Regions from separate parts of the Nocardia canadensis genome, predicted to be linked through region 4. Evidence: riboswitches for the same ligand, from Rfam matches in the RefSeq annotation. Region 4 holds a riboswitch; each other region holds the start of a gene.
What was found. A riboswitch is a leader RNA that binds a small molecule or an ion and turns the genes downstream of it on or off. The one in region 4 is predicted to bind S-adenosylmethionine.
Positions count from the first base shown of each region.

Region 1: another riboswitch for S-adenosylmethionine. It lies ahead of Q7X29_RS07365 (bifunctional o-acetylhomoserine/o-acetylserine sulfhydrylase); the one in region 4 lies ahead of Q7X29_RS03860 (LLM class flavin-dependent oxidoreductase).
Region 2: another riboswitch for S-adenosylmethionine. It lies ahead of Q7X29_RS32240 (ABC transporter substrate-binding protein); the one in region 4 lies ahead of Q7X29_RS03860 (LLM class flavin-dependent oxidoreductase).
Region 3: another riboswitch for S-adenosylmethionine. It lies ahead of Q7X29_RS32815 (rhodanese-like domain-containing protein); the one in region 4 lies ahead of Q7X29_RS03860 (LLM class flavin-dependent oxidoreductase).

Region 1 covers NZ_JAVCWB010000002.1:908,885-912,083, reverse strand. Annotated here, with positions in the region: gene Q7X29_RS07375 (MFS transporter) at 1-139, opposite strand, end outside; gene Q7X29_RS07370 (TetR family transcriptional regulator) at 347-1,087, shown strand; SAM riboswitch class IV at 1,151-1,261, shown strand; gene Q7X29_RS07365 (bifunctional o-acetylhomoserine/o-acetylserine sulfhydrylase) at 1,342-2,658, shown strand; gene metX (homoserine O-acetyltransferase MetX) at 2,655-3,199, shown strand, end outside.
Region 2 covers NZ_JAVCWB010000010.1:1,955,233-1,958,431, reverse strand. Annotated here, with positions in the region: gene Q7X29_RS32250 (MFS transporter) at 1-805, opposite strand, end outside; gene Q7X29_RS32245 (FMN-dependent NADH-azoreductase) at 783-1,409, opposite strand; SAM riboswitch class IV at 1,631-1,747, shown strand; gene Q7X29_RS32240 (ABC transporter substrate-binding protein) at 1,790-2,953, shown strand; gene Q7X29_RS32235 (ABC transporter permease) at 2,953-3,199, shown strand, end outside.
Region 3 covers NZ_JAVCWB010000010.1:2,066,565-2,069,763, forward strand. Annotated here, with positions in the region: gene Q7X29_RS32810 (O-succinylhomoserine sulfhydrylase) at 21-1,229, opposite strand; gene Q7X29_RS32815 (rhodanese-like domain-containing protein) at 1,240-1,656, opposite strand; SAM riboswitch class IV at 1,675-1,792, opposite strand; gene Q7X29_RS32820 (Rv0361 family membrane protein) at 1,839-2,297, opposite strand; gene Q7X29_RS32825 (FAD-dependent oxidoreductase) at 2,487-3,199, shown strand, end outside.
Region 4 covers NZ_JAVCWB010000002.1:127,931-131,129, reverse strand. Annotated here, with positions in the region: gene Q7X29_RS03870 (glycosyltransferase) at 1-412, shown strand, start outside; gene Q7X29_RS03865 (hypothetical protein) at 867-1,571, opposite strand; SAM riboswitch class I at 1,784-1,877, shown strand; gene Q7X29_RS03860 (LLM class flavin-dependent oxidoreductase) at 1,905-2,612, shown strand; gene Q7X29_RS03855 (ABC transporter substrate-binding protein) at 2,609-3,199, shown strand, end outside.

The sequences.
Region 1 (3,199 bases), 780 kb from region 4:
CGCCGAAGATCAGCGTGTAGGCGGTGAGCGCCCACTGTTTGTCGCCCTCGCTGATGCCGAGGTCTTTCTGGGCGAACGGGAGCGCGATCGTCACGACGGTGGCGTCGAGGATCACCATCAACTGCGCGGAGGCGAGCACGGCGAGCGCCCACCAGCGTGTCGAACTCTGTTGTACCTCAGTAGGTTTCGCATCTATTTCGGTGCCGGTCACCGCGGACTCCTAGTCACTCGAAGGCTCGCGCTCAATCCTGACACCGCGAGACAATTGGCGTCAAGAGCAAAATGTCTGACTGCGACATTTGACGTGCGAGGACAGACGAATCGGGTGGGACGGTAATCTGGAGGAATGCTGGACTCGACCACTCCGATCAGCGCGGACCGGACGACCGAACCCGCAGCCCCTACCGGGCCCGATCGCGCGCCGACCGGCCTGCGCGAACGCAAGAAGCTGCAGACCAAGGCGGCGATCGTGGAGATCGGGCTGAACCTGTGCGACTCACAGGGCTTCGACGCGACCACCGTCGAGCAGATCGCCGCGGGCGCCGACGTCTCCCCCCGCACGGTGAACCGGTACTTCCCGATGAAGGAAGACATCGTGCTCGCCCCGATCGACGACTTCGGGCTCGCCGTCGCCGTCGCGCTGGGCGAGCAACCGCGCACCGACAACGAGCTACAGGCGCTGTGTGGCGCCTACCTGCAGGTCATCGACACCGAGGCCGATGCCGACGGCGTGCGGTTCCTGCGTCAGTTCCTGCAGATGCAGCGGATCATGCGCGCCAGCCAGGCCGTGAACGCGCGGGCACTCGAGTACGCCGAGAAGAAGAACATCGCGGTCTGCGCGCGACTGGCCGAGCGGATGTCGACGACCCCGGACGACTTCTCGGTCCGGCTGGTGGCAGGCACCTGGCAGATGCTGTGCCACCTCTCGCTCGTCTCGGTCGAGGACGCGTTGCTCAGCTCGACCCCCGAGGCCGCCGCGCTGGTCACCCGCGACGCCGTTCTGCGCGCCTACCACGAGCTTCGGCGCATCTGCGGCGCCCAGCCGGACCCCGACACGCCAGCGGTCGGCACACCGGCGGCGGAGTGATCCACGGCATGAAACCGGGGGAAGTTTCCGCGCGGGCGCAATCGCCGGTTAACATGTCGGCAAGGTCATGAGTACCAGTGCCAAGCCCCGGCTCGCTGGTCGGCAACCCTCCAGCTGCGGTGGGGTGCTCCGGGTGATGACCGGGCTCCCGAAGGCCGGGAGCAAGCGCGCATCGCAGGAGGCCCCCATGTGTTGTTGTCCGTCGATCCAACCCATCTGACGCGAAACACCGGCGAACAACCCTGGAGCTTTTCATGACCGACTCTGCCCTGCCCGAGAACTGGTCCTTCGAGACCAAGCAGATCCACGCGGGCCAGTCCCCCGACGCGGCCACCAACGCGCGGGCGCTGCCGATCTACCAGACCACCTCCTACACCTTCCGCGACACCGATCACGCCGCCGCGCTGTTCGGTCTCGCCGAGCCGGGCAACATCTACACCCGGATCATGAACCCCACCCAGGACGCCGTCGAGCAGCGCGTCGCCGCGCTCGAGGGTGGCGTCGCGGCGCTGCTGCTGGCCTCGGGCCAGGCCGCCGAGACCTTCGCGATCCTGAACCTGGCCAACGCGGGCGACCACATCGTGTCCAGCCCGCACCTCTACGGCGGCACGTACAACCTGTTCCACTACTCGCTGCCCAAGCTCGGCATCGAGGTCTCCTTCGTCGAGGATCCCGACGACCTGGCGCAGTGGCAGGCCGCCATCCGGCCCAACACCAAGGCGTTCTACGGCGAGACCATCGCCAACCCGAGCAGTGCCGTGTTCGACATCCCCGGCATCGCCGAGATCGCGCACAAGGCGGGCATCCCGCTGATCGTCGACAACACCGTCGCGACCCCGTACCTGATCCAGCCGCTGGCCCACGGCGCCGACATCGTCGTGCACTCGGCGACGAAGTACCTCGGCGGGCACGGTGCGGCGGTGGCCGGCGTGATCGTCGACGGCGGCACCTTCGACTGGACCGTGCGCGATGCCGACGGCAACGCCCGCTTCCCCGGCTTCACCGAGCCCGACCCCAGCTACCACGGCGCGGTCTTCGCCGACCTGGGCGCGCCCGCCTTCGCGCTCAAGGCGCGCGTGCAGCTGCTGCGCGACCTGGGCGCGGCGGTGTCGCCGTTCAACGCGTTCCTCATCGCCCAGGGCATCGAGACGCTGAGCCTGCGGGTCGAGCGGCACGTCGCCAACGCCGAGGCCGTGGCGAAGTTCGTTGCCGAGCAGCCGGGCGTCGAGGCCGTGCACTACGCCGGTCTCGAGTCCTCGCCGTGGTACGCGCGGGCCAAGCAGCTGGCCCCCAAGGGCGCGGGCGCGATCGTCGCGTTCGAGCTGCGCGGCGGCGTCGACGCGGGCAAGAAGTTCGTGGACGCGCTCAGCCTCCACAGCCATGTCGCTAACATCGGTGATGTGCGTTCTCTCGTGATCCACCCGGCGTCGACCACGCACTCGCAGTTGACGCCCGAGGAGCAGCTGGCCTCCGGCGTGACCCCGGGGCTGGTCCGGCTCGCCGTGGGCATCGAGGGCATCGACGACATCCTGGCGGATCTGCGCGCCGGTTTCGCGGCGGCGAACACGTGACTGTGAGCACCGAATCGCCGATCGCCCGTCCCGCAACCGGTGTGGCCCTGCTGCCACCGCCGGACGGGCGACTCGGCGTGGTCGCCATCGGGGACGTCGCGCTGGAGAACGGCGCCGTGGTCCCCGATGTGCGGCTGGCGGTGCAGCGCTGGGGCGAGCTCTCGCCCGCACTCGACAATGTGGTGCTCGTCGAACACGCCCTGACCGGTGACTCCCACGTCATCGCCAGCGCCGACAATGCCCAGCCCGGCTGGTGGGAGGGCATGGTCGGCCCCGGCGCGCCGATCGACACCGACGAGTGGTGTGTCATCGCGACCAACGTGCTCGGCGGCTGCAAGGGCAGCACCGGGCCGTCCTCGCTCGCGCCCGACGGCGCGCCGTGGGGTTCGCGGTTTCCCGACCTGACCATCCGCGACCAGGTCACCGCCGAGGCGCAGCTGCTCGATCTGTTCGGGATCGAGCGGCTGGCCGCCGTCGTCGGTGGATCGATGGGTGGCATGCGGGTACTGGAGTGGATCGTCGGACAGCCGGGGCGGTCGGC
Region 2 (3,199 bases), on a different contig from region 4:
TGGCCGGGATCGCGCTGGCCCGCAGGGCGAGCAGGGCCGTGCTACCGGTGCCGATGCCGTCGGGCGGGGCCAGCTGGATCCCGGTGTAGATGCCGACGAACGACCCGAGCACGGCCAGGCAGCTCAGGTAGAGCAGGGCGAGGCGGGGCGTGCGCAGCAGCGCCGCGAAGGCCACGCCGACCGAGCGTGCCGACGCGCTGCCGCCCGCCCGCTGCCCTGGTTCGAGCACCAGCCGCAAGACGACGGCCGAGACCGCGAACGCCAGCGCGCCCGCCACGAAGACCGCCCGCCAGCCGAACGCGTCGTCGACCAGTTGCGCCACTACCTGCGCGATCACGCCCGCGCCGAGGAACGAACTGGTCAGGCAGGTGAGTGCGAAGACCCGCCGCTGCGGCGCGATCCGCTCGGCGAGGTAGGCGAAGGCCGCCGGTGCGAAGAAGGACGCGGTCAAGCCCTGCGCCACCCTGGCGGCGAGGCCGGCGCCGAGATTCGGCGCGGCTATCACCAGCAGGGTGGACAGGGCGGTCGCCGCCAGGCCCCCGACGATCACCGGGCGGCGCCCCCACTGGTCCGAGAGCGGACCGGTGACCAGGAATCCCGCCCCGTAGGCCAGCCCGAACGCAGTGGTGGTCCAGGTGGCCGCGGCGCGGGAGGTGTCCCACACCGCGGCCAGGTCGCCCAGCACCGGCAACACCACGTAGAGCTGGCCGACGACGAGAATCCCGACGGCACAGACCGTCGCGACGGTCCGGCCGGTCGGCGCCCACCCCCGATCGGTCGACTCAGTAGTCGCCGGCGAGCTCACGCGCACGTTCCTGAGCCGCGTCGAAGCCGACCTGGGGGTCTTCGGTGAGTACGGTCGGGGCGAAGCGGATCTCGGCCACGTCCTTCACCCCGACGAACCGCAGCCAGTCCTGCACGAACGGGGTGGCGAAGTCGTTGCCGAACTGGATCGGCACCCCCGGCTGGTGCACGCCGCTGGTGTAGACGGTGACGGCGCGCTTGCCCTCGAGCAGGCCGCTGTAGCCCACCTCGGGATCGAAGGCGAACGCCCAGCCGGGCTGGGTGACGATGTCGACGTACTGCTTGAGGATGTAGGGCACGCCGTGGTTCCAGATCGGGATGTTGAGGACGTAGAGGTCGGCCGCGGCGAACCGGTCGAACACGGTGCGCGCCTGCTCCCAGGCGGCGACCTGTTCGGGCGTCTGCTCCGAGCCGGTGAAGACGGCCAGTTTGGCGGCGGCCGCGTGGGTGCCGAAGTCGGGCAGGCCCGCGTCGAACAGGTCGAGGGTGTCGACGCGCAGGCCGGAATCCCGCGCGGCGAGGGCTTCGATGAAAGTCTGTGCGATAGCGCGGGATTGGCTGAATTCGCCGCGGGCGGAAGCGTTGATGTGCAGCAGAGTGGTCATGGGAATAGCAGTACCGAGCCGGGTGAACGTCGACAATGATTTGTCGCAGGCTGCGCTGATCGGTCACCGATTTCGGCCGGCACTTTTTGTCTCGAGCTGATCGCAAATCGGTCGTGCGCCGATCGCCGCAGCTAGGGCCGTATCCGACTGTCCCGGAACGGCATCAGTGGTGGTCATGAATCGCCGGACGCCGCGTGACCTGCTGCTACATTTCCTCCCACGGTCACGAGTATCAGCACTTTCGAGCCCCGGCTCGCTGATCGGCAACCCTCGCTCGGCGGTGGGGTGCCCCGGGTGACGACCAGGTGCTCTCGACAGGGAGAGCGCAAGCGCCGAAGGGTTCTTTCGTGCGTTCGGCATGTTCGAAGGAAAAATCAGCAATGAGCAAGTTCTCGATCGGCTCGCGCCGTCGTGTCAAGATTGTCGCCGGTGCGCTGGCGGCGGTGACGGTGGCCGCCGCGGTGGTCGGTTGCAGTGATTCCGGTAGCGGCGAATCCGCCGATGGACCGGTATATTTCGGTGTCTCGGGGCCCCGGACCGGTCCGTCGGCCGAGTACGGGCGCCTGTGGCAACAGGGCTTCGAGCTGGCTCTGGACGAGATCAACGCCGCGGGCGGTATCAACGGCCGCAAGGTCGAATTGAAGTGGGAGGACTCGCAGTCCGATCCCAAGCAGACCGTGCCCATCGCCACCAAGTTCGTCGACGACAAGTCGATCATCGCCGAGCTGGGCGACTTCTCCTCGCCTGCCTCGATCGCGGCGTCGCCGATCTACAACCGCGGCAAGCTCGTCCAGTACGGCTTCACCAACTCCGCGGTCGACTTCACCAAGGCGGGCGACTACTCGTGGAGCCCGTCGATCACCCTCGACGTGTTCCAGGAGCGCAATGCCGAGTGGGTGTCGAAGAAAGCCAAGAAGGTTTCGGTGGTCTACCTCGAAACCGACTGGGGTAAGCAGGCTTTCCAGTTCTTCGAGAAATTCGCCGCGCAGAAGGGCGTGGAGATCGTCTACTCCTCGCCCATCCTGCCCGACTCCACCGATGTGAAGCCGATACTGATCAAGGGCCGCGAGGCCAACCCTGACGCGGTGGTGCACCTGGGCTACGGCCCCGACGGCGCGCTGGTGGTCAAGCAGCTGCGTGATGTGGGCTTCACCGGCCAGTTCTTCGGTGGCCAGAACACCCCGCAGTTCATCTCGCTGGCCGGCGCGGCCGCCGAGGGCGACATCGTCAACGGAATCTTCAGCCCCGCCGACCCGGACCCGAAGGTGCAGGACTTCGTCACCAAGTTCCGCAAGAAGTTCAACACCGATCCGGGTGACTTCAACGTCTACGCCTACGACGCGCTGCACGTGGTGGCGCAAGCGGCCGAGAAGGGCGGCGCGACCCGCGAGGGCATCCTCGACGGTCTCCGGACCGAAACGCAGTTCACCGGAATCGGCCTCGGCACCTTCGCCTTCGACCAGGAAACGCGACGCCCGAAGGGCGTGACCCCGCGTGAGCTGGTGCTGAAGGAAGGCAAGTTCGTGCCGACCGGCAACCGCTGATGTTCGACACGCTGATCGCCGGTGTGGTCCACGGCAACGCGTACGCGCTGCTCGCCGTGGGCATCACCCTCATCTTCGGTGTCACCAATGTCATCAACTTCGCGCACGGCGCGGTGTTCGCGCTCGGGTCGATCCTGGGCTGGTGGTTCATCGCCGAGCAGGGCCTTCCGCTCTGGCTGACCATCGTGCTGGTGCTCGCGATCACCGCCGCCGTCGGTGTGCTCATCGATGTGCTGGCGGTGCATC
Region 3 (3,199 bases), on a different contig from region 4:
GACCCGGGGCATTCGCGGACTCAGCGCAGGGCGTGGTCGAGGTCGCCGAGGAGGTCCTCGATGTCCTCGAGGCCGATCGAGATGCGGACCACGCCGTCGGAGAGGCCGATCGAGGCGCGGCCTTCGGGGCCCATCGCACGGTGGGTCGTCGTGGCGGGGTGGGTGATCAGGGTCTTCGCGTCACCGAGGTTGTTGGAGATATCGATGATGCGCAGGCGGTTGAGGACCTCGAAGGCGCGCTTCTTGCCGTCGTCGCCGGCCAGTTCGAAGGTGACGACCGTGCCGCCGCCGGACATCTGGGCGGTGGCGAGGGCGTGCTGCGGGTGGGACTCGAGGAAGGGGTATTTCACCCAGTTGACCGACTTGTTCGTCTCCAGGAACCGGGCGACCCGCAGCGCCGACTCGGTGGACTGGCGCACACGCAGCGGCATCGTCTCCAGGCCCTTGAGCAGGGTCCAGGCGTTGAACGGGCTCAGCGCGGGGCCGGTGTGGCGCATCAGGTTCTTGACCGGGCCGTCGATGTAGTCCTGGGCGCCGAGGATTGCGCCGCCGAGCACGCGGCCCTGGCCGTCGATGTGCTTGGTGCCGGAGTAGACCACCACGTCGGCGCCGAGTTCGAAGCCGCGCTGCAACAGCGGGGTGGCGAAGACGTTGTCCAGCACCACCTTCGCGCCCGCGGCGTGCGCGAGCTCGGTGACCTTGCGGACATCGACGAGGGTCTGCATCGGGTTGGCCGGGGTCTCGAAGAACACGGCCTGGGTGGGGACCGAGAGCGCCTGCTCCCACTGCTCGAGGTCGTCACCGTCGACGAAGACGGTCTCCACGCCCCAGCGCGGCAGGATCTCGTTGCACACCACGAAGCACGAGCCGAACAGGCTGCGGGCCGCGACGAGGCGATCGCCCGCCTTCAGCAGCGCGCCCAGCGCGGTGAACACCGCGGACATGCCGGAGGCGGTGGCGAACGCGGCCTCGGCGCCGTCGAGCAGCCGGATGCGCTCCTCGAACATGGCCACGGTCGGGTTGCCGTAACGCGAGTAGACGAAGTGCTCGACCTCGCCGGTGAAGGACGCCTCGGCGGCCTCGGCGCTCTCGTAGACGAAACCCGAGGTCAGGTACAGCGCCTCGGAGGTCTCCTCGAAGCCGGAGCGGCGCAGGCCGCCGCGGACGCCGAGAGTGGCCGGGCCGACGCCCTCGGGCAGTGGCTTGTCGAACGAACCACCGGTGATCATGCTGTTCTCCTTATGCCTGACGCCACGGCAGGCCGACCGCGCGCCAGCCGACGCTGCCGCGCTGCCCGAACGCGTCGGGACCGCCCTCGAAACCGTCCAGCACGTTGTAGGACGGGGTGATGCCCGCCGCGGTCGCCACGGTCGCCGCCCCGATGGAGCGCTGGCCGGAGCGACACAGGAACACCACCGGCGCGCCGTCCGGCCGATCACCCAGCGCCTGCTCGAGCTGCGCGCCGAAGTTCGGATTGCGGGTTCCGGTGCCGTCGACCCACTCGATGAAGTGGGCCGGGCGCTCGATCGAACTGGTGTCGGGGATACCGATCTGCGCCCACTCGCCTTCGGTGCGCACGTCGACCAGCACCGCGTCGGGGTGCTCGGTCAGGATCTCCCACGCCTTCTCAGGGGTGATGTCGCCGGCGTAAGTCATGTCGAAACCTCCTGCGTGAATCCGCTCTTGCCGTGCCGGTTGTCCGGGCACACGGCCAGGTCGTCACCCGGAGCACCCCACCGCGGAGGAGGGTTGCCGACCAGCGAGCCGGGGCTTGGCGCTGGTACTCATGACCTTGCGATCTGAGATTGCCCCGGCACAGGTCACCGTGTCAAACAGTGCTACGGAGTGCAGACCAGCCAGGTGCCGTCCACCCTGGTCAGGTTCCAGGTGCTGGTGGCGGACGTGTCGCCGATCTGCACGGTGGCGTCGATCTTGGCCCGGTCGCCGTTCACCGTCGCCTTGTCGAAACTCTTCTTGTCGATCGTCACTGCCGATTTCGGGCCGCCGAGCCGCTCCGACAGGCCGGATTTCTCCTCGTCGAAGCCGGGGCAGGCGACACCGGCCGGCGGACGCAGCTCGCTGCGCGAGCGCGCGTCGATATAGTTGGTGACAGCGGCGGCGAGACGGTCGGCCTCTGTGACATTTTTCTCAGCGGGCGAGAGCAGACCGCCGAGCACGATGCCGATGAGCACGATGACCGCGATCACCGCGGCCGCGACGAACGGGACGATGGAACGCTTGTCGGTCTGATCCACCACGATGGGCTGGTCGTCCGAGCCTGTCTGCTCCTCGTTCATGCTGTAATCCTGACAGACCCGGTGCGGGCAACCACACCGCACGCCGGGTGGCCACAACGCCGCAGATAGAATCGCCAGAATGCGGTGCGCTGCCGACTCGGAAGGCAGCTGCCAGCAGCCGGATCGTCAACTTAGCCTAAGCTAAATCGACGCCGTCAACAGTTCTCGACCAAAGGGTGCGCGTAGAAAATGACCGAACAGAGTGCAGCGACCCGCCCGCTCCGCATTGCGATCGTGGGCGCAGGACCGGCCGGTATCTACGCCGCCGACGCATTGATGAAGTCCGATGCCGATGTCAGCATCGACCTCTACGAGCGCATGCCCGCGCCCTTCGGCCTGATCCGCTACGGCGTCGCCCCCGACCACCCGCGCATCAAGGGCATCATCACCGCCCTGCACAAGGTCCTCGACAAAGACCAGGTCCGCCTGCTCGGCAACATCGACTACGGCACCGACATCACCCTCGACGACCTGCGTCAGTTCTACGACGCGGTCATCTTCTCCACCGGCGCCAACGCCGACCGCGCCCTGCCCATCCCCGGCATCGACCTCGACGGTTCCTACGGTGCCGCCGACTTCGTGTCCTGGTACGACGGGCACCCCGACGTGCCGCGCTCGTGGCCGCTGGACGCGGAGAAGGTCGCCGTGCTCGGTGTCGGCAACGTCGCCCTCGACGTGGCGCGCGTGCTGGCCAAGACCGGTGACGAGCTGCTGCCGACCGAGATCCCGCCGAACGTCTACAAGGGGCTCAAGGCCAACAAGGCCGTCGAGGTCCACGTCTTCGGGCGCCGTGGCCCCGCCCAGGCCAAGTTCACCCCGCTCGAGCTGCGTGAACTCGACCACTCGCCGACGATCGAGGTCATCGTCGATCCCGAGGACATCGACTACGACGAGGGCTCCGA
Region 4 (3,199 bases):
CAGCGCGGGCACCCGGATGTACGACGGCGCGGCCGAACTCACCGAGGGCTACACCCGCTGGCTGTGGTCGGCCTACGGCGGCCGGGTCGACGCCGGCGCCGCGGTGGGCGCGCTCGCGGCCCTGGCCTACTGGATCCCGCCGCTGGCCGCGCTCTGCGCTCGCGGCCGGGTCCGCCGCGCCGGACTGCTCGGCTACCTCGCCGCCGTGGCGGGCCGCCTCGCCGCCCGCGCCACCGAGACCCGGCAGCGGCCGACCCGCGCCGACCTCACCTCCGCGCTCGCCCACCCGCTGGGCGTGGCGCACTACTTGGCGCTGTGGACCCGGTCGCACTACCGCCATCGCACCGGCACGCTGCGCTGGAAGCAGCGCCCACTGGTCGCGCCGGAGACCGCGAGCGCCCAGCACGCCTGACGCGCCCGGCCGCGCTCAGCGATCGGTGATCCGCAACGAGAATTCGCCGCCCATCCCCCGGCTCGTCGTCAGGGTCAGCCGCAGCCGCGACATACCGTCGACGAGATCGCGATTGCCGCCCCGACGAAGATCCGGCCACAGCCACGAGATCCTCGAACCCCAAGCGATCCGGCGCCACGCGATCCGGCGCCACGCAGGAAGAGAGCAGATCCGCGGGACCACCCTCGAACATCGGGTCGGCGAAGGCCTTCGCGCGCAGGCGGTGGAAGGCGCGTGCGTATCGGGCCGTCGGCGCGTGCCCGGCGAAGGCGGCTGCCGCATGCGCTGATCCATCGGCCAGGACCAGCACCAGCATGGCGGCCAGGAACACCGTCGAAGCCGTTGGTGGCGTCGACCACCCGCTTGCCGCCGAGCGCGGCGGCGCGTGCGAGTCCGTCGAGTCCCCGCTGAGCCCTCAGGGAACCTCGGTGATCCCCACGGTCGGGAAGAAGAAGCAGGAGCGGCCCGCGTTGTCGGTGGTGCCGAAGACGGCGGCCAGGACGGTGCCGTGGCCGGTGTCGACCGGGACGGCCCGCACACCGCCGACCGGGATGGCGGCGAAGAGGAAGTCGCGGATCGCGGTCTCGGCGATGGGGCGCAGTTCGACGGGGACCTCGGGCGGGACCAGCGCGCGCACCACGTCGGCAATGGAGCCCATCGAGGCCAGCCCGCCGCGCCCGGTGCTGATATTGAGCCAGGCCACCTGCATGCCGGAGGTCTCGGTGGCCGCGGTGTCCGGTGCCAGGCCGTAGGGCAGGAAGGTGAACATCGTCTGGCCCGATTTCACGGCGGTGAGGTCGAGACCGGGGATCTGCACGGCGTTGGCGGGCCACGGGCCGGGCACCGCGCCCGCGACGGCGGGCACGAGCCCGAGGCCGTCGCCCGCGCAGTTCGCGGCGACCGTCGGGTACAGGAACGGTTGGATGCCCAGCGCTTTCAGGGTGTCGACGACGCTCTGATACGCGCCGAGCAGGTCACCGGGACCGGCGGTCGGGGTGGCGGCGGGCGCATCCCTGGTTACCGTCGCGGGCACGGCCGCCGCGGTGGGCGCGGCCAGCAGCAGCGCGGCGGCGCAGGCCGCCAGCGTGGTCAGGGCGGTGAAACGACGCGGCACGGTCACAACGCACTCCTCATCGACGCGGAGACATCCGACGCTACGCCCGTATCCGGCGGAATCCGCGCAGGTGAGGCGCGTCGTTTCGTCGGCGCGTCGCGGACAGTGTGCACCAGCGCCGCCCCGGTTCCAAGCTCTGCGCTCACGCTGATCCTTACCGTTGTGAAGTATCGCCGCAGTGCCACATGCTGATTCGGTACCGGCCCTGTGGTCGGTCACAACCATCCAGAGCGACCGAGAGACCTGGCTCCATGACGTCGCAGCAACCCGCCCGTTCCCGGGTGTGGGTGCTTCCGCCGGGTTCGATGGAGGAGCAAGAGTGGCGAGGTCTGCTGTCGCATGAAGTTTCTGTTGTTCACGCTGGTGACCCGGGCGGTGACCACGCTCAGCCTGTTCGACCCGGTGCGCGCGTCCGAGGACTACGCGACGCTGGACAACCTGGCGGATGGCCGGCTGGAGCTGATCATCGGCAAGGGCAACGGCCCCGCGCAGGCCCGGATCCGGCACGGCAGCGCGACCAGCCGCGAGTCGGTGGAACTGGCCGCGCGCCACGGTGATCCGCTGCTCTCGGCCGACGTCACCAACCCCATCGAGCCGTCTGCCGAACTGGTTCGCCACTATCGGCAGCGCTGGGCCCACTACGGCCGCGACCCCGCCGACGCGCTCGTCGGCGCGGGCACCGTGGGCTTCCACGTCGCCGCCACCTCCCAGCAGGCCAGAGCGGTCTCCACGCCGCTGTTCGAGGCGCGTCGCGCGCTGGCGCGAAAGCTGGGCCTGCCCCTGGTGTTCGACACCATCGACGACTTCCTCGCGCGCAGCTCCGCTCTGGTCGGCAGCCCGCCGGAAGTCATCGACAAGGTCGGCCGGTACCACGAGCAGCTCGGCCACGAGGTGATCCATCTCTCCGCCGAACGCGACGGTCGCGCCGACACCGACTACCTGGGCAGCCTCGAGCTGTTCCAGGCCGAGGTGGCGCCCGAACTGCGCCGCCGCATTCCCAGCCGTCCCCTGGCCGCAGGCCGCGAATTCTCTGGAGTCACCCCGTGATCGGTCCTCGTCATCGTTTCGCCGCCGCCGTCGGCGTCCTGGCTGTCGCCACCTCCGTGGTCGCGTGCGGCAGCGACACCGGCGGCGCGGGTGGGCAGGCCGGTCCGCCGCAGCCCGGCGGCACCCTGCGCTACGGGTTGTCCCAGGCCCCGTCGTGCTCGGATCCGGCCCAGGCCGGGTCGAACCAGACCATCTACGTCACCCGCCAGATCGTCGACTCGCTCACCGACCAGGACCCCAAGACCGGCGCGATCACCCCCTGGCTGGCCAAGAGCTGGGAGGTCAGCCCCGACGCCAAGGTGTTCACCTTCACCCTCGCCGACGGCGTCACCTTCAGCGACGGCACCGCGCTGACCGCGGATTCGGTGCGCGACACCTTCGACGCGATCGTCGAGCTGGGCGGTGCGAAGGCGCCGCTGGGCGCGAGCTACCTGACCAACTACGTCGGCACGACGGCGGTCGACAAGCTCACCGCCCGGGTCGAGTTCAGCCAGCCCAACGCCCAGTTCCTGCAGGCCTCCTCGACGCCGCAGCTCGGCATCCTGGGCCGGGCGACCAATGCCAAGCCGGCCGAGGCCCGCTGCGCG